One region of the Streptomyces sp. PsTaAH-124 genome, then DNA from elsewhere that is predicted to be linked to it. Evidence: riboswitches for the same ligand, from Rfam matches in the RefSeq annotation. Region 1 holds a riboswitch; each other region holds the start of a gene.
The links. Region 1 has a riboswitch for thiamine pyrophosphate ahead of B086_RS0111745 (purine-cytosine permease family protein). Riboswitches for the same ligand answer to the same signal wherever they lie in the genome.
Positions count from the first base shown of each region.

Region 1 (7,510 bases):
CGCGGCGCGGTACGTGCAGGGGCTCGGGCAGCCCGGTGAGGTAGCCGAATCCGGGCGCGAAGCCGCAGAAGGCGACGCGGTAGGTGTACGAGGAGTGCCGGGCGGCGACCTCGTGGGCGCCGATCCCCCACAGGGCGGCCACGTCGGCGAGGTCGGGGCCGTCGTAGCGCACGGGGATCTCGACCACCTCGCCGGTGTCGGCGGCCCGGTCGGGCACGTCCCAGCCGGTGAGGGCGCGGGCGAGGGCGTCCGGGTCCGGTACGCCGTCCAGCAGCACGGTCCGCTCGCCGGGCACGATCTCCTCGACGGGCGGCAGGGTGCCGGCCGCGCGCCGCCGCAGCAGTTCGGCGTGGAAGGCGGCGGTCCGTTCGGCGTCGGGCAGGTCGACGAGCAGGGCGTGACGGCCCGCCGGGCGCAGGGTCGGGGACCGGTCCGGGCTCATGCGAAGGCACCGACCGGGACGCCGGCGGTCTCCAGGGCCGTACGGACCCGGGCCGCGATCCGGGCGGCGCCGGGCGTGTCGCCGTGCACGCACAGCGAGCGGGCGGCGACCGCGACGGTGCTGCCGTCGACCGCGCGGACCGCGCCGTCCACCGCGAAGGCGAGGGCGCGCCGCACCACGGTGTCCTCGTCGGTGACCACGGAGTCCGGCTCGCGGCGCGGCACAAGGGTGCCCTCCGGGGTGTAGGCGCGGTCGGCGAACGCCTCCGGCACGGCGGTGAGGCCGGCCTCTGTGGCGGCGGCGAGCAGCTGGGAGCCGGGCAGGCCGAGCACGGGCAGCTCACCACCGGCCAGGCGCACTCCGGCGATCACCGCGGCGGCCTGTCCGGCGTCGTGGACCGTACGGTTGTAGAGGGCGCCGTGCGGTTTGACGTACACCACGTCGGCGCCCGCGGCCTGGGCGAAGACCTTGAGGGCGCCGATCTGGTAGGCGATCTCGGCCGCGAGTTCGTCGCCGGGCACGTCCATGGCGCGCCGGCCGAACCCGGCCAGGTCGCGGTAGGACACCTGGGCGCCGATGCGTACGCCGCGCTCGGCGGCGAGGTCGCAGACGCGGCGCATCACGGCGGGGTCGCCGGCGTGGAATCCGCAGGCGACGTTGGCGCTGGTGACGACGGACAGGAGGGCGTCGTCGTCGGTGAGGGTCCAGCGGCCGAAGCCTTCACCGAGGTCCGCGTTGAGGTCGATCACACCCTGAACGTAGACGATTGTTGAACGATCCGACAAGGGGGTGGCGGACGATCCGGCGAAGGGGGAACATGTCGGCCCGATGGCAGCAGTGTGAATTCACCCCTTGTTCGATCGTTCAACGATCGCCTAAGGTCCGTGCATCTTCCCCATGGATCCGGTCCCGGATCCGCGTCCCCCGCGGGGCGCCCCCGTCCCCAACGCCCGAAGAAGGCCGCGCATGATCGTTCTCCTCGGTGTGGTCGTGGTGATCCTCGGATTCGTCACCCGCCGCAACCCCGTCCTGGTCGTGGGCGTCGCCGGGATCGTCACCGGCCTGCTCGGCAAGATGAACCCGCAGGAGGTCCTCGCGGCCTTCGGCCGGTCCTTCGCCGACAGCCGCTCGGTCACCGTCTTCGCCATCGTGCTCCCGGTGATCGGCCTCCTGGAGCGCTACGGCCTGCGCGAACAGGCCCGCAATCTCATCGGCCGCCTCGGCAGCCTCAGCGCCGGCCGGTTCCTCACCGTCTATCTGCTGGTACGCCAGGTCACCGCGGCCTTCGGCCTCAACAGCATCGGCGGCCCCGCGCAGACCGTACGGCCGCTCGTCGCCCCCATGGCCGAGGCCGCGGCCGAGCGCACCACGGGCGCGGCGCTGCCCGAGCGGATGCGCGAGAAGGTCCGCTCCTACGCCGCCTCGGCCGACACCGTGGGTGTCTTCTTCGGCGAGGACTGCTTCATCGCGATCGGCTCGATCCTCCTGATCACCGGATTCGTGAACTCGACGTACCACCAGGAACTGGAACCGACCCAGCTGGCCCTGTGGGCGATCCCGCTCGCCGTGTGCGCCTTCCTCATCCACGGAGCCCGGCTGCTGCTCCTGGACCGGCAACTGGAACGCGACATGGCGCTGGCCGCCGCCGAGCACGAGCTGCCGCTCCCGAAGGGAACCGCCAAGTGATCAAGGTCGAATGGCTCTACTGGCTGGTGGGGCTCGTCTTCGTCGTGATGGCCGTGCAGATGGCGGCCGACCGCAGCAACCCGAAGCGGTGGACCTCCGCCGCGTTCTGGGGCCTGCTCGGGCTCACCTTCCCCTACGGCACCGGCGTCGCCAACGGCGAGGCGCACAACGGCGGCTGGACGCTGCCCGCCGAACCGCTCGGCGTGGCGGTCCTCGTGCTGATCGTGCTCGCCGGATTCAACTTCCTCGGCAAGGGCGTCCCGGTCACCACCACCGCCGAGCAGCGCGAGACCTCGGCCGCCCGGCTGGGCAGCAAGATCTTCGTTCCGGCCCTCACGATCCCGGTCGTCGCGATCATCTGCGCCTCGGTGCTCGACGACTCCGGCCTGTTCGAGACGGGCAAGGCCACCCTGATCGGCCTGGGGGTCGGCTGCGTGGTCGCCCTCGTCGTCGGCATGCTGGTCACCGGCGAGCGGAAGATCTCCGTCCCGCTGCACTCCGGGCGTTCGATGCTGGAGGCGATGGGCTCCGCGCTGCTGCTGCCGCAGCTGCTCGCCGTGCTCGGGTCGATCTTCGCGCTGGCCGGGGTCGGCACCCAGGTCGGCAAGATCGTGGACGATGTGCTGCCGGACAACTCGAAGTACCTCGCCGTGCTGGCGTACTGCCTGGGCATGTTCCTGTTCACCGTGATCATGGGCAACGCGTTCGCCGCGTTCCCGGTGATGACCGCGGCGATCGGCTGGCCCGTCCTCATCCAGCAGATGCACGGCAACGAGGCCGCCGTCCTCGCGATCGGCATGCTGGCGGGCTTCGCCGGAACGCTGTGCACCCCGATGGCCGCCAACTTCAACATCGTCCCGGCCACCCTGCTCGAACTGAAGGACCAGTACGGGCCGATCAAGGCGCAGATACCCACGGCGATCCCGCTGCTGGGCTGCTGCATCGTGATCATGGCGGTCTTCGCCTTCTGAGCCCGCGGGCCGCCGCGCCCGCCGTCCCGCCCCCTGGCCCTCGTACCTCCTCAAGGAAGCCCCATGACCCGTGTGCTCGTCACCGGCTTCGCCCCGTTCGGCGGCGAACAGGTGAACCCGTCCTGGCAGGCGGCCTCGCTGCTGGCCGCCGAACCGCCCACCGGCCTCGGCGTCACCGCCGCCGAGCTGCCCTGCGTCTTCGGTGCCGCCCTCGACGCGCTGCGGGACGCCGTCCGGGCGAGCGCCCCCGACCTCGTCGTGTGCCTGGGCCAGGCGGGCGGCCGGCCCGCCGTCACCGTCGAACGCGTCGCCGTCAACATCGACGACGCCCGCATCCCCGACAACGCCGGCGCCCAGCCCGTCGACGAGCCCGTGATCCCCGGCGGCCCCGCCGCCTACTTCTCCACACTCCCGGTGAAGGCGTGCGTGGCCGCCCTGCGCGCCGCCGGTGTCCCGGCCGCCGTCTCGAACACCGCGGGCACCTTCGTCTGCAACCACGTCGCCTACGGCCTCGGCCATCTGCTCGCCACCGAGTTCCCCGGGGTGCGCGGCGGCTTCGTGCACGTGCCCTGGGCGCCGGAGCAGGTCACCGACGGCTCCGCGCCCGCCCTGGAGCCCGCCACCGTGGCCCGCGGGCTGCGCGCCCTGCTGGCCGCCGCCGCGAGCACACCCGCCGGACAGGACCTGCGCGTCACCGAGGGGGCCACCCACTGATGCCCCTCGCCTCCCACGCGGCGCCCTTCGCCCGGCTCGCCCTGGCCAACATCACCCGCGAGTACCCCAACTTCCCCGCCCACCTGGTGGCCGCCCCGGACGAGGACACCCGGCCCAGCACCCTCCATCCGGCCTTCTACGGCGCCTACGACTGGCACTCCAGCGTCCACATGCACTGGCTGCTGGTACGGCTGCTGCGCCGCTACGGCGGCACCCCCGCGCTGCCCGGCACCGCGCCGTTCACCGCCGTGCTCGACCGGCACCTCAGCACCGGGCACATCGCCGCCGAGGCCGCCTACCTGCTCGACCGGCCCTCCTTCGAGCGGCCCTACGGCTGGGCCTGGCTCCTCGCGCTCGCCGCCGAGTGCCGCGCCCACGGCGGCGAGCCGGGCGCCCGCTGGGCCGCGGCGCTGGCACCGGGCGTCGCCGCCGTCGACCGGCTGCTGGCCGACTGGCTGCCCAAGGCCACCTATCCCGTACGCCACGGCAACCACCCCAACAGCGCCTTCGCGCTCGGCCTCGCCCTCGACTCGGGCGAGCTGTCCCCCGCGACCGACCGTGCCGTGCGGGACCGGCTGCTGGCCTGGTTCGCCGACGACCACGACGCGCCCGCGCACTGGGAGCCCTCCGGCCAGGACTTCCTGTCTCCCGCCCTGACCGAGGCCGACGCCGTGCGCCGGGTGCTGGAGCCGGAGCGGTTCGCGTCCTGGCTCGACCGGTTCCTGCCCGCCCTGGGCACCGGGGCGCCCTGCCCGCCGCTGGACGTGCCCGTGGTCTCCGACCACACCGATCCGCAGATCGGCCATCTGCTCGGCCTCGCCCTCAGCCGGGCCGCCGCGCTGCGCTCCCTGGCGGCGGCGCTGCCGGACGGACCGGTCCGCGCCCGGCTCGCCGGGGCCGCCGACGCCCATCTCGCGGCGGGCCTGCCCGCCGTGGAGCGCGGCGACTTCACCACCGACCACTGGCTGGCCACCTTCGCCGTCCTCGCCCTGGACCCGGAGCCCGGCACCGGCCGCTGACCCGCCCCTCCCCTCCCCCGCCCTGCCCCGCCCTCCCCGACGCCGCCGGGGAGGGCGGGGCTATCCTGACCGGCGTACCTGGACACGGGGTGCCCCCGCACGGGGGCTGAGATCACACCCGTCGAACCTGAACCAGTTAGGACTGGCGGAGGGATGTCACATGTCAGTGCCGTATGCCCGCGGTGAAGCGGCCCCCGGAGATCCCCGGCACGTCTTCGACGGGCGGATGCCGACGGCCCCGGGCGATCTGCGCATGGAGGCGCGGGGCATCGCCCCGGTCCCCGAGGACGCCCGCTACGGCAGCCCCGCGCGGCTGTTCACCGTCTGGTTCGCCCCCAATCTGACCATGACCGGCGTGTTCACCGGCACGGTCGGCATCACGCTCGGCCTGGACTTCCCGACCGCGCTGGCCGCCGTCGTCCTCGGCACCCTGCTGGGCGCGGTGCCGACCGCCTACCTGGGCACCTGGGGCAGCCGGACCGGTGCGGCGCAGCTGCCGCTGGCCCGCCTCGCCTTCGGCCGGGCCGTCACGGTGCCGGGCGCGCTGCAATGGCTGTCCTCCATCGCCTGGGACGCCCTGATCGGCCTGTTCGGCGGGGACGCGCTGGCCCAGCTCTGCGGCTGGCCGTTCTGGGCCGGGGTGCTGGTGATGATGGCGGGACAGGGCGCGCTGGGCGTGCTCGGCTACGAGGCGATCCACCGCCTCCAGACGGTCATGACGTTCGGGCTCGCCGCGGCCTTCACCGTCGTCGCCGTCAAGCTCGCCGACGGCGGCCACACCGGCGCGAGCGCCACCGCGCACGGCGCCGACCGGGCCGGGGCGTTCGTCCTGACCTGCACCGTCGCGCTGAGCCTCGCCCTGTCCTGGGCCCCCTACGCCAGCGACTTCAGCCGCTATCTGCCCCGGACGGCCTCCCGTCCGCGCATGTTCTGGTGCACCCTGCTCGGCATCGGCCTGTCGTTCGTCGCGGTGCAGGCGCTCGGCCTGTGGGGTGCCGCCCAGTTCACCGACCAGACCGCCCGGGGCGTCGACCGGCTCCTCGGCGGCGGCGCCCTCGGCGCGTTCGGGCTGCTCGCGGTCGCCCTGGCGGCCCTGTGCAGCAACGCCATGAACGACTACAGCGGCTCGCTGGCCCTCCAGACGATGGGGGTGCGCCTGCCACGCCCGGTGGCCGCCGCGTTCGCCGCGGTCCTCGGCTTCCCGCTGGTGCTCTGGATGCACGCCGCCGACACCACCGCCCGCTTCCAGAACGTCCTGCTCTTCGTCGGGTACTGGATCCCCGGGTTCTGCGCCGTCGTCATCGTCGACTGGGCCGCCCGCGCACGGGCCCGCGGCGGCCGCCCGGTCGACCTGGCCGAGGAGACGGCCCGCCCGCAGCCGTGGTGGCCCGCGCTGACGGCGTTCGCCGTCGCCTTCGCCGCCGCGGTGCCCTTCATGAACACCGGCCTCTACCTGGGTCCGGCCGCCGAGGCGCTGCACGGCGCCGACCTCGCCTATCCGGTGGCGTTCGTGGCCGCGCTGCTCGTCTACGCGCCGCTGCGGGGGCTGCGGCTGCGGCGCTGACGGCACCGGCCGCCGAGAGCACCGATCTCGCCGAAACCGTGCGCGCCAACCCGTAGTTGGGCATGCTCACCGCAGCGAGGTGTCCCGCGGACGGGCCGGGCGGGGCCGCAGGGGAAGGCGGTGGGCCGGGTGGCGCACGAGAAGGCGGGGAACGCCACGGGGGCGCGGGCCGCGCGGTCCGGGGCGGTTGCCGCGACCGAGCATGCGGCCCGGGTCGCGGAGCGGCACGGGTTCGGCGCGCACCGCGCCACCCGTGCGCTCGGCGGCGGGGACGTCGGCTGCGCGGGCTTCGGGGCGGGAGTCGTCCTGCTGGCGCCGGGGATCGGCCTGACCGCCGGTTCCCACGGCACGGCGGTCACCGCGCTCGGCGCCGCCTTCCTGGCCCTCGCCGTCGCGCTGCCCCTCGCGGCCCTGCGCCACGAGAGGCACCGCGACGGCCGCCTGCCCCGCATGCATGCCTTCGACGGCGGCCTCGTCCTCACCGGCAGGGACGAGGCCGTCGCGCACCCCTGGCGGGACATCCGCGTGGTGGAGCGCGCCGAGACCACGACGGTCGGCCAGGGCGGCAACCGCATGACCGTCCAGCGCATACGGTTCCAGCACGTCGGCGGGCAGGTGCTGTGCTCCATGGCGTCGGACGCCACCGCCGTCGAGATCGCCAGGGTCGCGCTCGCGGGCGGCGCACACACCTGACGGCCGCTCAGGTCGCCTGTGTCTCACGCCCGTTCACCCGCCTGCGCCAGCACCCGGGAACCCTGCCCGGCCGCGTCGGCGGCGGCCGTGGCCGCGCGTTCGGCGTCGCGCCTGGCGACCTCCTCGCGGACGAGCGGGATCACGTACCGGCCGAAGTCGATCGCGTCGTCCAGCAGGTCGTACCCCCGGGCGGAGAGGATGTCGACGCCGAGGTCGTAGTAGTCCAGCAGCGCGCGGGCGACCGTCTCCGGGGTGCCGACCAGGGCGTTGGAGTTGCCCGCACCGCCGGTCGCGGCGGCGGTGGGGGTCCACAGCGCGCGATCGTAGCGCTCGCCCTGCGCGGCGATGTCGAGCAGCCGCTGGGAGCCGGTGTTCTGCGGCGCGTCGCCCCGGTGGTGCCGTACCGCACCGGCGGCCCGCC
Region 1 is NZ_KB892164.1:212,605-220,114, reverse strand. It holds gene B086_RS0111775 (5-oxoprolinase subunit B family protein) at 1-442, opposite strand, end outside; gene B086_RS0111770 (LamB/YcsF family protein) at 439-1,191, opposite strand; gene B086_RS0111765 (DUF969 domain-containing protein) at 1,409-2,128, shown strand; gene B086_RS0111760 (DUF979 domain-containing protein) at 2,125-3,099, shown strand; gene pcp (pyroglutamyl-peptidase I) at 3,163-3,813, shown strand; gene B086_RS0111750 (DUF2891 domain-containing protein) at 3,813-4,832, shown strand; TPP riboswitch at 4,908-5,003, shown strand; gene B086_RS0111745 (purine-cytosine permease family protein) at 4,993-6,396, shown strand; gene B086_RS0111740 (hypothetical protein) at 6,526-7,089, shown strand; gene B086_RS0111735 (LLM class flavin-dependent oxidoreductase) at 7,113-7,510, opposite strand, start outside.

Region 2 (7,510 bases), on a different contig from region 1:
GGCAGGCGGCTTCCAGCGGCGGCGCGTCGCGCGGCTGGAGGCGCAGGGCGACATGGGTGCCCTTGAAGGTGCGGGCGGCCACCGTGCAGCGCAGGCCCTCCTCCGCCGGGACGAGGCGGACACCGGCGGGGCGTACGAGGAGGGTCCGGGTGCCCTGGGGCGCGTCCTCGGGGACCGGGACCTTGCCCCAGGGGGTGAGGGCAGCCGTGCCGTCGACCTTCGCCTCGATCACGTTCTCGAAGCCGAGGAAGCGGGCGACGAAGGCGTCCGCGGGACGCTGCCACACCTCGAGCGGCGTACCGGACTGGGCGATCCGGCCGTCCCGCATCACCACCACCCGGTCGGCGAGCGCGAACGCCTCGCCCTGGTCATGGGTGACGGCGAGCACGGTGGTGCCCAACCGCCCGAACAGTTCCCGCAGTTCGACGACGAGCCGTTCGCGCAGCGAGCGGTCGAGCTGGCCGAGGGGTTCGTCGAGCATGAGCAGCCGGGGCCGGGGCGCAAGGGCGCGGGCGAGGGCCACGCGCTGCTGCTCGCCGCCGGACAGGGCGGCCACCGGACGCGCGCCCGCGCCCGGCAGGCCGACGAGTTCGAGGAGTTCGGCCACCCGCGCGGCCTGCTCCGGCCGGGTCGCGCCGTGCATCCGCGGCCCGAAGGCGACGTTCTGGGCCACGTCCCGCTGCGGGAAGAGCTGGTGGTCCTGGAACATCAGGCCGACCTCGCGCCGGTGCACCGGCACCCGCGCCTGGTCGCGGCCGTCGAGCAGCACCTGCCCCGAGTCCAGCGCCTGGAGTCCGGCCACCGCCCGCAGCAGTGTCGACTTGCCGCTGCCGCTGGGGCCGAGCACGCACACGGTCTCGTGCTCGGCGACCGCCAGGTCGACGGCGTCCAGGGCGGCCCGGCCGCCGAAGCGCACGGTGGCACCGCGCAGGTCGAGCAGCATCAGAACTCCCCCGTCCGCTCGCCGCCGCGCAGTCTCTCCAGTACCAGCAACGCCACCGCGCACACCACCATGAGGATCGTCGACAGGGCCATGGCCTGGCCGTAGTTGAGGTCGCCGGGCCGGGAGAGCAGCCGGGCCACGGCCACCGGCAGGGTCGGGTTGTCGGGACGGGCGATGAACACGGTCGCCCCGAACTCCCCGAGGGAGACCGCGAAGGCGAACCCGGCGGCGATCAGCAGTGCCCGCCGCACCAGCGGGAGGTCCACCTCGCGCCACACCCGCCACGGCGACGCCCCGAGCACGGCCGCCGCCTCACGCAGCCGTACGTCGACCGCGCGCAGCACCGGCAGCATGGTCCGTACGACGAAGGGCACGCCGACCAGGGCCTGTGCGAGCGGGACCAGGATCCAGGACTGCCTGAGGTCCAGCGGGGGCTTGTCCAGGGCGATCAGGAAACCGAAGCCCACGGTCACCGCCGACACGCCGAGCGGCACCATCAGCAGTGCGTCGAAGCCGCGGACGAGGCGTCCGGCGTCCCGCCGGGTGAGCGCGGCGGCGGCGAGGGAGCCGACGGCGACGGCGATGGCGGTCGCGGCGGCGGCGTAGGACAGGGAGGCGCCGACCGCGTGGAGCGGCGCGACCAGGAAGGTGCCGCCGTCCGGGTCGGTCAGCGCGCGGTAGTAGCCGAAGCCGGGTGCGGTGAGCGAGCGCTGCACCAGCACGGCGAGCGGCAGCAGCACGAGCAGCGCGATGCTCGCGAGGACGGCGGCCAGCAGCGTCCACTGTCCGGCGCCGCGCGGGCGGCGGGCGGTGCGGGCGGCGTCCACCAGCCGCAGCGCGCTCTCCCGGCGCCGTACGGTCCAGGCGTGCACGGCGAGGATCGCGCCCACGGCGGCGAACTGCACGAGGGTGAGGACGGCGGCCGTGGACAGGTCGAACATCTGCGAGGTCTGCCGGTAGATCTCCACTTCGAGGGTGGAGAAGCCGGGGCCGCCGAGGATCTGCACCACGCCGAAGGAGGTGAAGGTGAACAGGAAGACCATCAGCGCGGCGGCGGCGACGGCGGGTGCCAGGGCGGGCAGGGTGACCTTGCGCCAGGCCGTCAGCGGCGAGGCGCCGAGCATCCGCGCGGCCTCCTCCTGCCGCGGGTCGAGCTGGGCCCACAGGCCGCCCACGGTCCGTACGACGACGGCGTAGTTGAAGAAGACATGGGCGAGGAGGATCGCCCACACGGTGGTGTCCAGGCGCACCCCCCACAGGTCGTCGAGGAGGCCGCCGCGTCCGACGAGGGCGAGGAAGGCGGTGCCGACGACGACCGTGGGCAGCACGAACGGCACGGTGACCACGGCCCGCAGTACATTCCGTCCCGGGAAGTCGTAGCGGGCGAACACATAGGCGCCGGGCAGGGCGATCAGCAGGGTGAGCGCGGTGGAGGCCAGCGCCTGCCAGGTGGTGAACCACAGCACGTGCCGGATGTCGGCCCGGCCCAGCACCTCGCCGAACGGGCCCCACTGCCAGGCGCCGCCGGAGTACAGGCCGCGCCGGACGATCGCGGCCACCGGGTAGGCGAAGAACAGCGCGAAGAACGCGACGGGCGCGGCCATCAGGCCGAGCCGCGCCGCGTTCGCCCGGCGGCGCCGCGCCCGGTCCCCCGCGGCGGGGCCTGCCGCGGGGGCTACTTCACTACGAGGGAGGACCACGTCTTGACCCACTGGTCGCGGTTGGCGGCGATGCGGTCGGGGGCCATGGTCCGGGGGTCCTTGGCCTGCGGGCCGTACGCCGTGAAGTCGGCGGGCACGGCGGCGCCCGCGCGCACCGGGTAGACGAACATGTTCAGCGGCATGTCCTGCTGGAACTCCTTGCTGAGCAGGAAGTCGAGGAACGCCTTGCCGCCCTTGGTGTTCCCGGCGTTGCTGAGCAGCCCGGCGTACTCGACCTGCCGGAAGCAGGTGGCGTCCACGACGCCGGTCGGCGCGGTCTTCGGCCTGGGGTCGGCATAGATGACCTCGGCGGGCGGCGAGGAGGCGTAGGAGACGGCGAGCGGCCGGTCGCCCTTGGCCTTCCGGCCGCCCGCGGAGCCGGAGAACTCCTGGTTGTACGCCTGCTCCCAGCCGTCGACGACCTTGACGCCGTTGTCCTTCAGCTTCTTCCAGTAGTCCTGCCAGCCCTTCTCGCCGTACTGGGCGGCGGTGCCGAGCAGGAAGCCGAGGCCGGGCGAGGAGGTCGCCGCGTTCTCGGTGACCAGGAGGTTCCTGTACTGCGGCTTCAGGAGGTCGTCGAAGGAGGCGGGCGGGGCCAGCTTGTGGTCGGCGAAGTACTTCTTGTCGTAGTTGACGCAGATGTCGCCGGTGTCGACGGGCGTGACGCGGTGCTTGGCCTGGTCGACGCGGTAGCGCCGGTCGACCGTGCCGGAGTCCTTCGCCTCGTACGGCTGGAAGAGGCCGTTGTCGAGGGCGCGGGAGAGCAGCGTGTTGTCGACGCCGAAGAAGACGTCGCCCTGCGGGTTGTCCTTGGTGAGGATGGCCTTGTTGACGGCCTGTCCGGCGTCGCCGTCCTTGAGGATGCGGACCTTGTATCCGGAGCGCTTCTCGAAGTCCGCGACGACACTCTTGGACGCGGCCCACGAGTCGTGGCTGACCACGGTCACGGTCGTGGAGTTGTCCGCCTCGCCCCCGGAGGACCCGCACGCGGAGAGGGCGACGAGGCCGAGGCCGGCCGCCGCGGCGGCGAACGTCTTGTGGTGCACTGGATTTTCCTCCTGGATGGTGGCCAGGAAGAGACGCGGCCCTGCCCGGTGACCGCGCGGGACGCGGGACGCCGGGCAGGGCGCAACAGCTCGAGTGATGACCGAACTTCCTACCCAGAATGACCTGGGCGAGGTTCAGAGGGTCTGCGGCCGGTGCCGCACTCTCAGCGCTGTGGCGCTCCCCTGTCGGAATATGAAGATGTGTTGTACGGCCCTCAGACTACCGCCCGGCTGTCGCTGGGCCACCGCTCGGCTACCGCTCCGTGGCGGCCAGCTGTCCGCACGCCCCGTCGATCTCCTGGCCGCGGGTGTCCCGGACCGTCACCGGCACTCCGTGCGCGGCGATCGCCTCGACGAACGCCTTCTCGTCCTCGGGCCGCGAGGCGGTCCACTGGGAGCCCGGCGTCGGGTTGAGCGGGATGAGGTTGACGTGCACCGGCTTGCCCCGGAGGAGGCGGCCGAGCCGGTCGCCGCGCCACGCCTGGTCGTTGATGTCCCGGATCAGCGCGTACTCGATGGACAACCGCCGCCCGGACCGGGCGGTGTACTCGAACCCGGCGTCCAGCACCTCCCGCACCTTCCACCGCGTGTTGACCGGCACGAGGGTGTCGCGCAGCTCGTCGTCGGGGGCGTGCAGGGAGATCGCGAGCCGGCACTTGAGGCCCTCGTCGGTGAACCGGTTGATCGCCGGGACCAGGCCGACCGTGGACACGGTGATGCCGCGCTGCGACAGCCCGACCCCGTCCGGCTCCGGGTCGGTCAGGGCACGGATGGCGCCGATCACCCGCTTGTAGTTGGCCAGCGGCTCGCCCATGCCCATGAACACGATGTTGGACAGCCGCGCCGGTCCGCCCGGCACCTCGCCGTCGCGCAGCGCGCGCATGCCGTCCACGATCTGGTGCACGATCTCGGCGGTCGACAGATTGCGGTCGAGTCCGGCCTGCCCGGTCGCGCAGAACGGGCAGTTCATCCCGCACCCGGCCTGCGAGCTGATGCACATGGTCACCCGGTCCGGGTAGCGCATCAGCACCGACTCGACGAGCGTCCCGTCGAACATCCGCCACAGCGTCTTGCGCGTCGTCCCCTCGTCGGTCGACAGATGCCGTACGACCGTCATCAGCTCCGGCAGCAGCGCCTCGCGCAGCTTCTCCCGCGAGCCGGCCGGGATGTCCGTCCACTGCTCGGGGTCGTGCGCGTACCGCGCGAAGTAGTGCTGCGAGAGCTGCTTGGCACGGAACGGCTTCTCACCGATCGCGGCCACAGCCTCCTTGCGCTCGGCGGGCGAGAGATCGGCAAGATGCCGCGGCGGCTTCTGGGCTCCGCGCGGCGCGACGAAAGTGAGTTCTCCGGGCTTGGGCATGGTGGTACCAGTGTCGCAGATCGACTTGGGTGACCTGCGGGTCACGGCCTGGACGCCTGTCACTGGCGGTCGCCATCTGTCGTCGCCGATCCACCTCGGACGGCCCACAGACGGCCCCGGCGATCGTCCGTCCCTCGTGCGCGGCTCGCACAGTACGGCGTCACACCAAGCAACCGTCTTACACCAATGATCAACAGCAATTCGAACGCTTAGCTACAGCTTTCAACGAACTTCGAGCTTCACGTTGACTCATGGGGCGTTTGTTCGATGCGGCTAGTCCAAAAGATTTGCCCGGATTGCTACGCTATGCGGCTTTGATTGGCTACATTCCAAGGTCAAGAGGTGCCCAAGTTAGGCAATCCTTGGCTGAGCCCCACGTTGCGCGTTCAGAAATTGCCACGCGTTCGTCGCGTTCAGATGTGCTAACCTTCGGGATCATGGCAGAGGACCAAGCACTTCGGGACGCATTGGGGGTGGCGCAGCGGCAACTCCTGGAGGCGGAGGCTGAACTCCGTGAGGTACAGGAGCGCGTGCGCAACCTGCGGTCCGTCGTGTACGGACTCAAGCAGATCTTTGAGCCAGGAGACGCGGGACGTGTAATCGACTCCGTCGGCGCCGGTTCAAGCGAACCCCGCGCCAAGCGCAGCCGGGGCCACGTAGCGGAGGGGGCGGTAACCGCCTCGGTGCGACGGGCCGTACAACTCCTGACAGACGCCGGCCGTCCGATGCGGATGTCCGAGATCACCGAAGAGTGGCAGAACCGGGGATGGGTCAACCCGGACTGGAAGGCGCCAAAATCCGCCATCAACATGATCTTCCAGCGGGCCCTGAAGGTAGGGCTTGTGGGCCGTATGCCCGACCGCTCGTGGGTCCTACGAGCGGACGTGACACCGACTGACGGCCCCACCGATGATCAGGCCCCACTTCGCCAAGGGGGCGAGGACCATTAAGTGGCTCCGTCCGGTCCCGCTACCGGGGCACCCACACAGCTCCGCACTCCATGCAGTGAGGTCGGCCCGCATATCCGGAAATGGTGCCGTCCTGGCGAAGGCACACGGCTCCCTGCTGCGAGCTGTTCGGCACTCGCAATTCGAACCAGCCACTGCCGCACGGACAGGTAGCGGAGCCGTTGTCGGCTTGGGACGCGGCCCTCCGTGCACTCAGGTCAACGACGCTCATAAGTCAACTCACAGAGAGGAGACCTTCGCATGACGCGAAGGCACGGGCCGATCGGCCCGAACGGAGAGTGGAAGACCGGTCAGCGAGTCCCGGCGAACGGCGACTACACGGACCAGTACGGAGTGACAACGACGCACGACGCGGGGGCCACATTTCCGCCGTGCATCGGCCGTAAGGGCGAGTGCGCCTACCGGACGCTCAGCCGGGCGCGTACTGCCTAGCCGAGACGCTTGATGGTTGCCGCCATCTAGCGTCAGTTTTTCCCTTGAGGGGTGTAGGGCCACTGGCCTTGCACCCCTCTCCCTTTGCTCTTACGGCCGTGCACCAAGCCGTCCGGAGGAAGTGCTATTGGAACCGATCGCGGCGCCTCTGTCCAGAGGGCCAGCCCCGCCTCATCCGAACGAACAGCGGTAGACACACGGTCAGCGTACGACGTGACCTCAAGCGATTGCGACTCGGCCCCCCTTTCTTCACAGGCGAAGAGCATTCCTTGTCACCCGACCCAGTGACGGCCGGAACAGAAGCCCACGTACCTCAACCGCCCCCAGCTCCCATCCCGTCTGCCGTCGGCCCACACACCGTGGAGCGGGCGTGGTTCATGGCGTCCAGGTGGAGCGCGCCACTGTACGAACGACCTGGACGCCATGGGCCGCGTCTGCTCGGCTCCGCCTGGGTCGATGGCAGGCGGGATGGGAGCACCCCGCGCACGCCACTGACTCGCTGGCACCCGCGAACGGCGCCCCCGCCATCTCGGAGCCTGAGCGCCCCCGCCGGAGGCTGGCTGTGGCCGGTGGCCGCTCTCCACGGTGATCGACTCCCAACCCGGCTTGCCCCTGTGGGCGCGCGTCGGCGCAGCGCGGGCGGAGCGGGCCGAAGGCAGGAGCGGCGCCTGCGGCGGAGCCGGGAGCGCGCCCGGCGGAGCGGAGCGCAGCCGGCTTGATGAGGTAGAGAAATCTGTAACAGCGCTGCTCAGTTGGTTGGGGCAACGTAGCAGACGGCCGGACTGGTCTTGCCGTTGCCGAAGGGGTGCAGGGTCTCGCCGATCTTCCGCCAGCCGAGTCGCTCGTAGAGGTGGATGGCGGCTGCATCCTTCGTCATGACATCGAGTACGAGGCGAAGTCCATGAGCGCGAGCGTAGGCGACTGCGGAATCCATGAGGCGTCGGCCGGCGGCTTGCTTCCTGGCGGGCTGAACCACAAACAGCCGGGCCAGCACCCCCACGCGGTCCTCACTGTCGCCGCTCTGCTTGATCCACAGGTTCACGGCGGCTTCCCCCTGGGGT
Region 2 is NZ_KB892171.1:98,498-106,007, reverse strand. It holds gene B086_RS0118850 (ABC transporter ATP-binding protein) at 1-943, opposite strand, end outside; gene B086_RS0118845 (ABC transporter permease) at 943-2,547, opposite strand; gene B086_RS0118840 (thiamine ABC transporter substrate-binding protein) at 2,619-3,689, opposite strand; TPP riboswitch at 3,779-3,884, opposite strand; gene rlmN (23S rRNA (adenine(2503)-C(2))-methyltransferase RlmN) at 3,943-5,049, opposite strand; gene B086_RS0118825 (GNAT family N-acetyltransferase) at 7,198-7,510, opposite strand, start outside.
Region 2: another riboswitch for thiamine pyrophosphate. It lies ahead of B086_RS0118840 (thiamine ABC transporter substrate-binding protein); the one in region 1 lies ahead of B086_RS0111745 (purine-cytosine permease family protein).

Region 3 (7,510 bases), on a different contig from region 1:
CGCCCGCCACCGACTGCTTCTTGACGGTGTCGCCGAACAGGCCGAGCAGCCCGCGGTCCTCGGAGACCTTGAAACCGGCGTCCTCCAGCGCCTTGTGCGCGTCGTCGACGCTGTCGCCCGTCACATCCGGGACCGTGATCATCTCCGGGCCCTTGGACAGGGTCAGCGTGACCGTGTCGCCCTCGGCCGCCTGGCCGTCGGCCGCCGGGCTCTGCCGGGCGACCTGCCCCTTGTCGTACTCGGAGTTGACCTGCTCGGAGGCGATCGTCACCTTCAGACCCGCCTCCTCCAGCTCGGACTGCGCCTGGTCCAGGTCGTCGCCCGTGACGTCCGGCACGTCCACCGGGCTGCCCTTGCTGACGGTGAGCGCGATCGCCGAGCCCGCGTGCCGCTCGGTGCCCGAGGCGGGGTCCGTGCCGATCACCGAGCCCTTGGCGACGTCCTCGCTGAACGCGCGGCGCACCATGCCCGGCTCCAGACCGGCCTTCTTCAGCAGGCGCTGGGCCGCGTCCAGCGGGCGGCCCTTCAGATCCGGCACCTTCACGGTCTCCGGGCCGTCGGAGACGGTGAGCGTCACCGAGTCGTTGCTGCGGATCCGGGCGCCCGCCGCCGGGTCGGTGCTGATGACGGTGCCGCGCTTCACGGTGTCGCTGTAGGCGTGCCTGACGTCCTTGACGTCCAGACCGGCCGCGTCGAGCCGCTTCCTGGCCTGTGCCTCGGTCTTCGCCAGCAGCGGCGGCACCTTCGTGAACTGGCCGGAGTTGATGTACCAGACGCCGCCGCCGACACCGAGGACCAGCAGGACGGCGACGACCACGGTCAGCACCATCCGCTTCGGCCGCCGGGCGGACCGCCGGGGTGCCAGGGCCGCGGACGCCTCGAAGCGGCTGGTGCGGTGCAGCGGGTCCCCGCCGCCCGCACCGGCCGGGTCCGGCGTGTCCTCGTTCACCGGCAGCGGCCGCGGCACCGTCAGCGCGCGCGGGATCACGCTCGTACGGTCCTCGCCGTTGTCGTGCTCCGCGGTGCGGGCCCGCGGCGGCAGGGCGTCGAGCTGCTGCGCGGAGAGCGCGGCACGGGCCTCGCGGACCCGCGCCAGCAGCGCCACCGCGTCGTGCGGCCGGACGTCGGCGGTGCGCGCGGTGGCCGCCGCGACCAGCTCGTCCAGCGTGTGCGGCAGGCCGGGCACCGCGGCGGACGGGGCCGGCACGTCCTCGTGCAGATGCTGGTACAGCACCTGGGCCGGGCTGTCGCCCTGGTGGGGCTTGCCGCCGGTCAGCATCTCGTAGAGCACCACACCGCACGCGTACACGTCGACCCGGGTGTCGGCGGTGCCCTGCTCTATCTGCTCGGGGGCCAGGTAGGAGACGGTGCCGAGGACGGCGCCGGTGGTGCTGGTGACCGAGTCCACCGCGCGGACCAGCCCGAAGTCGGCGACCTTGACCCGGCCGTCGTCCCCTATCAGCACGTTCTCCGGCTTCATGTCGCGGTGCACGAACCCGGCGCGGTGCGCCGCGCCGAGCGCCGCGAGCACCGGCTCCAGGATGTCCAGCGCGGCCCGCGGCTGGAGCGCCCCACGCTCGCGCAGCACGTCGCGCAGCGTGCACCCGGCGACGTACTCCATGGCCAGGTAGACGTACGACCCGTCGGTGCCCTGGTCGAAGACCTGCACCACGTTCGGGTGGTCCAGGCGGGCCACCGACTTGGCCTCCCGGATGAACCGCTCCACGAAGGAACCGTCGACCGCGAGCGCCGGGTGCATCACCTTGAGCGCGAGGACGCGGTCCAGGCGGGTGTCCAGGGCCCGGTAGACCGTGGCCATCCCGCCGACGGCGATCCGCGCGTCGACGCGATAGCGGCCGTCGAGCACCTGCCCGACGAGAGGGTCCTGAAGGGTCGTATCCACGCACGTGAGTCTACGAGCCGCCACCGACACGCTCACCGCCCCGCGGGCCCCGGCGGCGGGACTGCGACCGAGCTGTGACGCTTCCCACGCGCGCGGGGCCTGTGACGGGCCTAGAACGCGGGCCGTTCCGGGTCCAGGTCGGCCAGGCCCTGCTCCGGGGACGACGCCCGCGCGAAGTGGCGCTTGGGGATGCGGCCCGCCAGCCGGGCCAGCCGCCCGGCCGTCACCGCGTGCCGCATCGCCTCCGCCATCACCGCGGGCTCCTGCGCCCGCGTCACCGCCGAGGCGAGCATCACGGCGTCGCACCCCAGCTCCATGGCCAGCGCCACGTCGGAGGCCGTACCGGCGCCCGCGTCCAGGATCACCGGCACGCGCGCGTGCTCCACGATCAGCTCGAAGTTGTGCGGATTGCGGATGCCGAGGCCGGAGCCGATCGGCGAGCCCAGCGGCATGACCGCGGCACAGCCCACGTCCTGGAGCCTGCGGGCGAGCACCGGGTCGTCGTTGGTGTACGGCAGCACCGTGAAGCCGTCGTCGACCAGCGTCTCCGCCGCGTCCAGCAGCTCGATCGGGTCCGGCAGCAGGGTGCGCTCGTCGGCGATGACCTCCAGCTTGACCAGGTCGGTGCCGAGCGCCTCGCGGGCCAGCCGGGCGGTCAGCACCGCCTCGCCCGCCGTGAAGCAGCCCGCCGTGTTGGGCAGCACCCGGATGCCGAGCCGGTCCAGCACGGACAGCACGGAACCGTGCGAGGAGGGGTCCACCCGGCGCATCGCGACCGTGGTCAGCTCGGTGCCGGAGGCCACCAGGGACCGTTCCAGCACGTCCAGGCTGGGCGCACCGCCGGTGCCCATGATCAGCCGGGAGGTGTAGGACGTGCCTCCCAGGAGGAAGGGGTCGTCGGCCATGGGTCAGCCTCCTTGGACAGCGGTGAGGATCTCGACGCGGTCGCCCTCGGACAGCGCGGTGGCGGGCCACTGCGCGCGCGGGACGACGGTCTCGTTGACGGCGGCGGCCACCCCGGAGGGCGCTGCGGTCACGGCGCGCACGACTGCGTCCAGGGCCGTGCCGGGCGCGATCTCGCGCGGCTCGCCGTTGACGGAGACGGACAGGAGCGGGGACGGGGGCAGGGGTGCGGAGGTGTTCATACGGGCTGCTCCGTGCGGGAGGCGGCGAACCGCCGCGGGGTGAAGGGACGGGCCTCGTCCGGCAGCGCGCCGGTGGTCAGGACGTGCGCCATGACGTCGCCGGTGACCGGGGTGAGCAGCACACCGTTGCGATGGTGCCCGGTGGCCAGCAGCAGCCCGTCCAGACCGGTCGGGCCGAGCAGCGGGGCGTTGTCCGGGGAACCGGGACGCAGCCCGGCGCGGGTCTCGGTCAGCGGCAGCTCGGTGATCCCGGGCACCAGCTCGTGCGCGTCGCGCAGCAGCTCGTAGACGCCGCCCGCGGTCACCGTCGTGTCCCAGCCCAGCTCCTCGCTGGTGGCACCGACGACCAGCTCGCCGTTCAGACGCGGCACCAGGTAGACGTGGCCGCCGCGCACCACGGCGCGCACGGTACGGCTCAGGAACGGCGCGTACCGCTTCGGCACGGTCAGCCGCAGCACCTGCCCCTTGACCGGGCGCACCGGCGGCAGCACCTCGTCCGGGACCCCCGCCAGGCGTCCGCTGAGGCTGCCGGCGGCCAGCACCACCTGCTCGGCGGCGAGCGCCGTGCCGTCGCGCAGGACGCAGCCCGCGGCCCGGTCCCGGGCGAGGGTGAGCCGCTCGGCCCGGTCGCGGTGGAAGACCACCCCGGCGTGCTCGCAGGCGGCCACCAGGGCGGCGGACAGGCGGCGCGGATCGATCTGGTGGTCGCCGTCCACCCGCAGGCCGCCGCGCACACCCGGTGCGAGCATCGGCTCCAGCCGGCGGCAGTCCCGCCCGGACAGCCACTCCGCCTCCAGCCCGCAGCGCAGTTGCAGGGCGTGCAGGTCCCGCAGGTGGGCGCGGTCGTCGGCGTCCAGCGCGACGGCCAGCGTGCCGCAGCGGCGGTAGCCGAGGTCGTGCCCGGTGGCCTCGGTCAGCTCGGCCGCGAAGTCCGGATAGCGGCGGGCCGAGGCCAGGTTCAGGCCGAGCAGCGTCTCCTCGCCGTAGTGCAGCTCCGTGACGGCGGCCAGCATCCCGGCCGCCACCTGCGCGGCCCCGCCGCCCGGCTCGGGGTCCACCACGGCCGTGGACAGCCCGCGCAGGGCCGCCCGCCAGGCGGTCACGAGCCCGATGATTCCGCCCCCGACGACGAGGACGTCTGACGTACGTGGCGACGACATGGGCGTCCAGCCCCTCCCTTCGCCGGCATGACCCGGATCAGGTTCGTACGGTCGGAGGCCGCCAGCCTCCCTCTCAGCCCGGTGCGTCCGGGCTCCCGCGAGTGCTTGTACGGTCGCCAGCCTAGCCCCACGAGCAGCGCCCCTGTAAGGGAGCCTCCGGTGCGCCGCCTCCCCGCGGACCGGGGCCCGGACCGGACCGGCACCCGCGCCCGGACCGGCCCCCTGCCTGACGCCTTGTCAGGTGACTATGGTGATCGGGTGAGCGAGCAGACACCGGAACCGGGACAGGCGCAGGAGCAGGAGCACGGGCGGACCCGGCAGGGCGCGCCGCAGCCGCGGCGCGTGGTCGTCGTCGGCGCGGGCATGGCCGGCGTGCAGACCGCGGTCGCCCTGCGCGAACAGGGCTTCACCGGCACGGTCACCCTGATCGGCGCCGAACCCCACCAGCCCTACGACCGGCCGCCGCTGTCCAAGGCCGTCCTGCTCGGCAAGGCCGAGGGCTCCGCCTTCGACGTCGACTTCGAGGCCCTCGGCGTCGAGCTGCGCCTGGGCTGCGCGGCCCTGGCCGTACGCACCGACGCCCATGTGCTCGACACCTCCGAGGGGCCCGTCCCGTACGACGTGCTCGTCCTGGCCACCGGCGCCGAACCGGTGCGGCTGCCCGGCACCGAGGACGTCCCCGGTGTGCACCTGCTGCGCACCCTGGACGACGCCGAACGGCTGCGCCCGGTCCTCGCCGGGCAGCGGGACGTCGTGGTGGTCGGCGCCGGCTGGATCGGCGCCGAGTTCGCCACCGCCGCGCGCGAGGCGGGCTGCGCCGTGACGGTCGTGGAGGCCGCGGGCCGGCCGCTGGCGGGCGTCCTGCCCGCCGAGGTGGCCGCGCCGATGACCGCCTGGTACGCCGACAGCGGCGCCGTACTGCGCACCCACGCGCGCGTGGCGGCCGTCGAGCCCGGCGCGGTCGTCCTCGACGACGGCGAGCGGCTGCCCGCGGGCGCCGTGGTCGTCGGTATCGGCGCCCGCCCCGCCACCGGCTGGCTGGCCGGTTCCGGCATCGCCCTGGGCGAGTGGGGCGAAGTGCTCGCCGACGACCGTCTGCGCACCGGCGCGCCGGACGTGTACGCGGTCGGCGACTGCGCCTCCTTCCCCTCGCGCCGCTACGGCGAACGCCTGCTGGTCCACCACTGGGACAACGCGCTCCAGGGGCCGCGCACCGTCGCCGCCGACGTGATCGGCCTGACCCCCGCGGCCTACGACCCGGTGCCGTACTTCTGGTCCGAGCAGTTCGGCCGGTTCGTGCAGTACGCCGGGCACCACACGGCGGCCGACGCCATGGTCTGGCGCGGCGAGCCGTCCGGCCCGGCGTGGACGGTCTGCTGGCTGCGCCAGGGGCGGCTGGTCGCCCTGTTGGCGGTCGGCCGGCCGCGGGATCTCGCCCAGGGCAGACGGCTGATCGAGGGGGGCGCGCCGATGGACCCCGAGCTGCTGGCGGACCCGGCGCGGCCGCTGAAGACGGCCGTCGCCTAGGGCCTGTCGTCAAATTCCCGTCGTCCGCCCGGAGGGCGGGCTTCGCGGCGTCAGGTGCGTGCTCTCGGCGTGCCGGGTCCTGGCCTGCGTACTGGACGTACTCGGGTCGGGTCCCGGTGCGGCGAGAGTGCGTGCATGGCGTCGCGGGGCAGGCGGGAATTTGACGACAGGCCCTAGGAGAGGTCCCGGGGCGCGGCGCCGCCGCGCCGCCCGGGTGGACGGGGTCGGCTTCCGCGTGTCAGTGGCAGATGGCACGCTTGGTTCCGTGACCGAGATTGACGCGAAGACCGATGGGCTCGTCCCCGCCTGGCTCACCCTCCCCGATATCGCCGAGATGCTCGGCGTCGAGGTGACGCGTGTGCGGCAGCTGGTGAAGGAGGGCCAGCTCATCGCCGTACGCCGGGGTGAGAACCGCGCGCTGCACGTCCCCGCCGCCTTCATCGACGGGGACAAGGTCGTCAAGGGCCTGACCGGGACCCTGACCCTGCTGCGGGACGACGGCTTCACGGCCGAAGAGATGATCGAGTGGCTCTTCACTCCCGACCCCAGCCTGCCCGGCACCCCCGCGCAGGCCCTCAGCGAGAACCGTGGCACGGAGGTGAAGCGCCGCGCCCAGGCGCTGGCCGTCTGAGTCCGCGGCCGGGACGACCGGCCCACCGAGCCGTGCGGGGCGTGCGCGCCGCGCGCGCCCCACGCCTCGCCTCCGGCCCGCACGGCGACCGGAACGCCACCATGCACGCACACGTACGCATACGGCGTAGGAACTACGCGCGGTACGCACGCCCCGCAGCCCCGCAGCCCCGCAGCACGCACGACACGCACGACCACGCACGACTGATCCGATCGCAGGGGGACTCCACGCATGTCCGACACCGCAGCCGCCGCCCGCGCCCGTCTGGCCGACGCGCGCCTGTATCTGTGCACGGACGCCCGCAGGGACCGGGGCGACCTGCCCGAGTTCCTGGACGCGGTCCTCGCGGGCGGGGTCGACATCGTGCAGCTGCGCGACAAGGGCATGGAGGCCGGGGAGGAGCTGGAGCACCTGGAGGTGTTCGCCGACGCCTGCGCCCGCCACGGCAGACTGCTCGCGGTCAACGACCGCGCGGACGTCGCCCACGCGGCCCGCGCCGACGTGCTGCACCTGGGCCAGGGCGACCTGCCGGTCCCGGCGGCCCGCGCCGTCCTCGGCGACGACATCCTGATCGGCCGCTCCACGCACGCCGAGTCCGAGGCCGCCGCTGCCGCCGTCCAGGACGGCGTGGACTACTTCTGCACCGGCCCCTGCTGGCCCACCCCCACCAAGCCCGGCCGCCACGCGCCCGGCCTCGACCTGGTCCGGTACACCGCCTCCCTGGGCACCGACCGCCCCTGGTTCGCCATCGGCGGCATCGACCTGGGCAATCTGGACCAGGTGCTGGAGGCGGGCGCCCGGCGTGTCGTCGTGGTCCGGGCGATCACCGCGGCCGCTGACCCCGGCGCCGCGGCGGCGGAGTTCGCGAAGCGGCTGCGCGAGACGGTCTGACCCCGGCCCTGCCCCGGCCGCGGTCTCAGCCCCGCCGCGGACCGGCCCGGCGCGTCCGTGGACAGAAAGTGTCCAAGGAGTGGACAACAATTCGGCAAATCGGGCAAAAAGCCATCGTTCGGTTGGGTGGCCGCCGCACCCTGGCTAACCTGCGGGTATGGCCCTCGGCACCGCATCCACCAGGTCGGACCACGCCCGCACGGTCCGCGACATGCTCGCGACCGGTAAGACGACGTACTCCTTCGAGTTCTAC
Region 3 is NZ_KB892169.1:140,417-147,926, forward strand. It holds gene pknB (Stk1 family PASTA domain-containing Ser/Thr kinase) at 1-1,903, opposite strand, end outside; gene B086_RS0116105 (thiazole synthase) at 2,014-2,808, opposite strand; gene thiS (sulfur carrier protein ThiS) at 2,812-3,012, opposite strand; gene thiO (glycine oxidase ThiO) at 3,045-4,208, opposite strand; TPP riboswitch at 4,206-4,317, opposite strand; gene B086_RS0116120 (FAD-dependent oxidoreductase) at 4,467-5,735, shown strand; gene B086_RS0116125 (Rv2175c family DNA-binding protein) at 6,001-6,366, shown strand; gene thiE (thiamine phosphate synthase) at 6,598-7,257, shown strand; gene metF (methylenetetrahydrofolate reductase [NAD(P)H]) at 7,415-7,510, shown strand, end outside.
Region 3: another riboswitch for thiamine pyrophosphate. It lies ahead of thiO (glycine oxidase ThiO); the one in region 1 lies ahead of B086_RS0111745 (purine-cytosine permease family protein).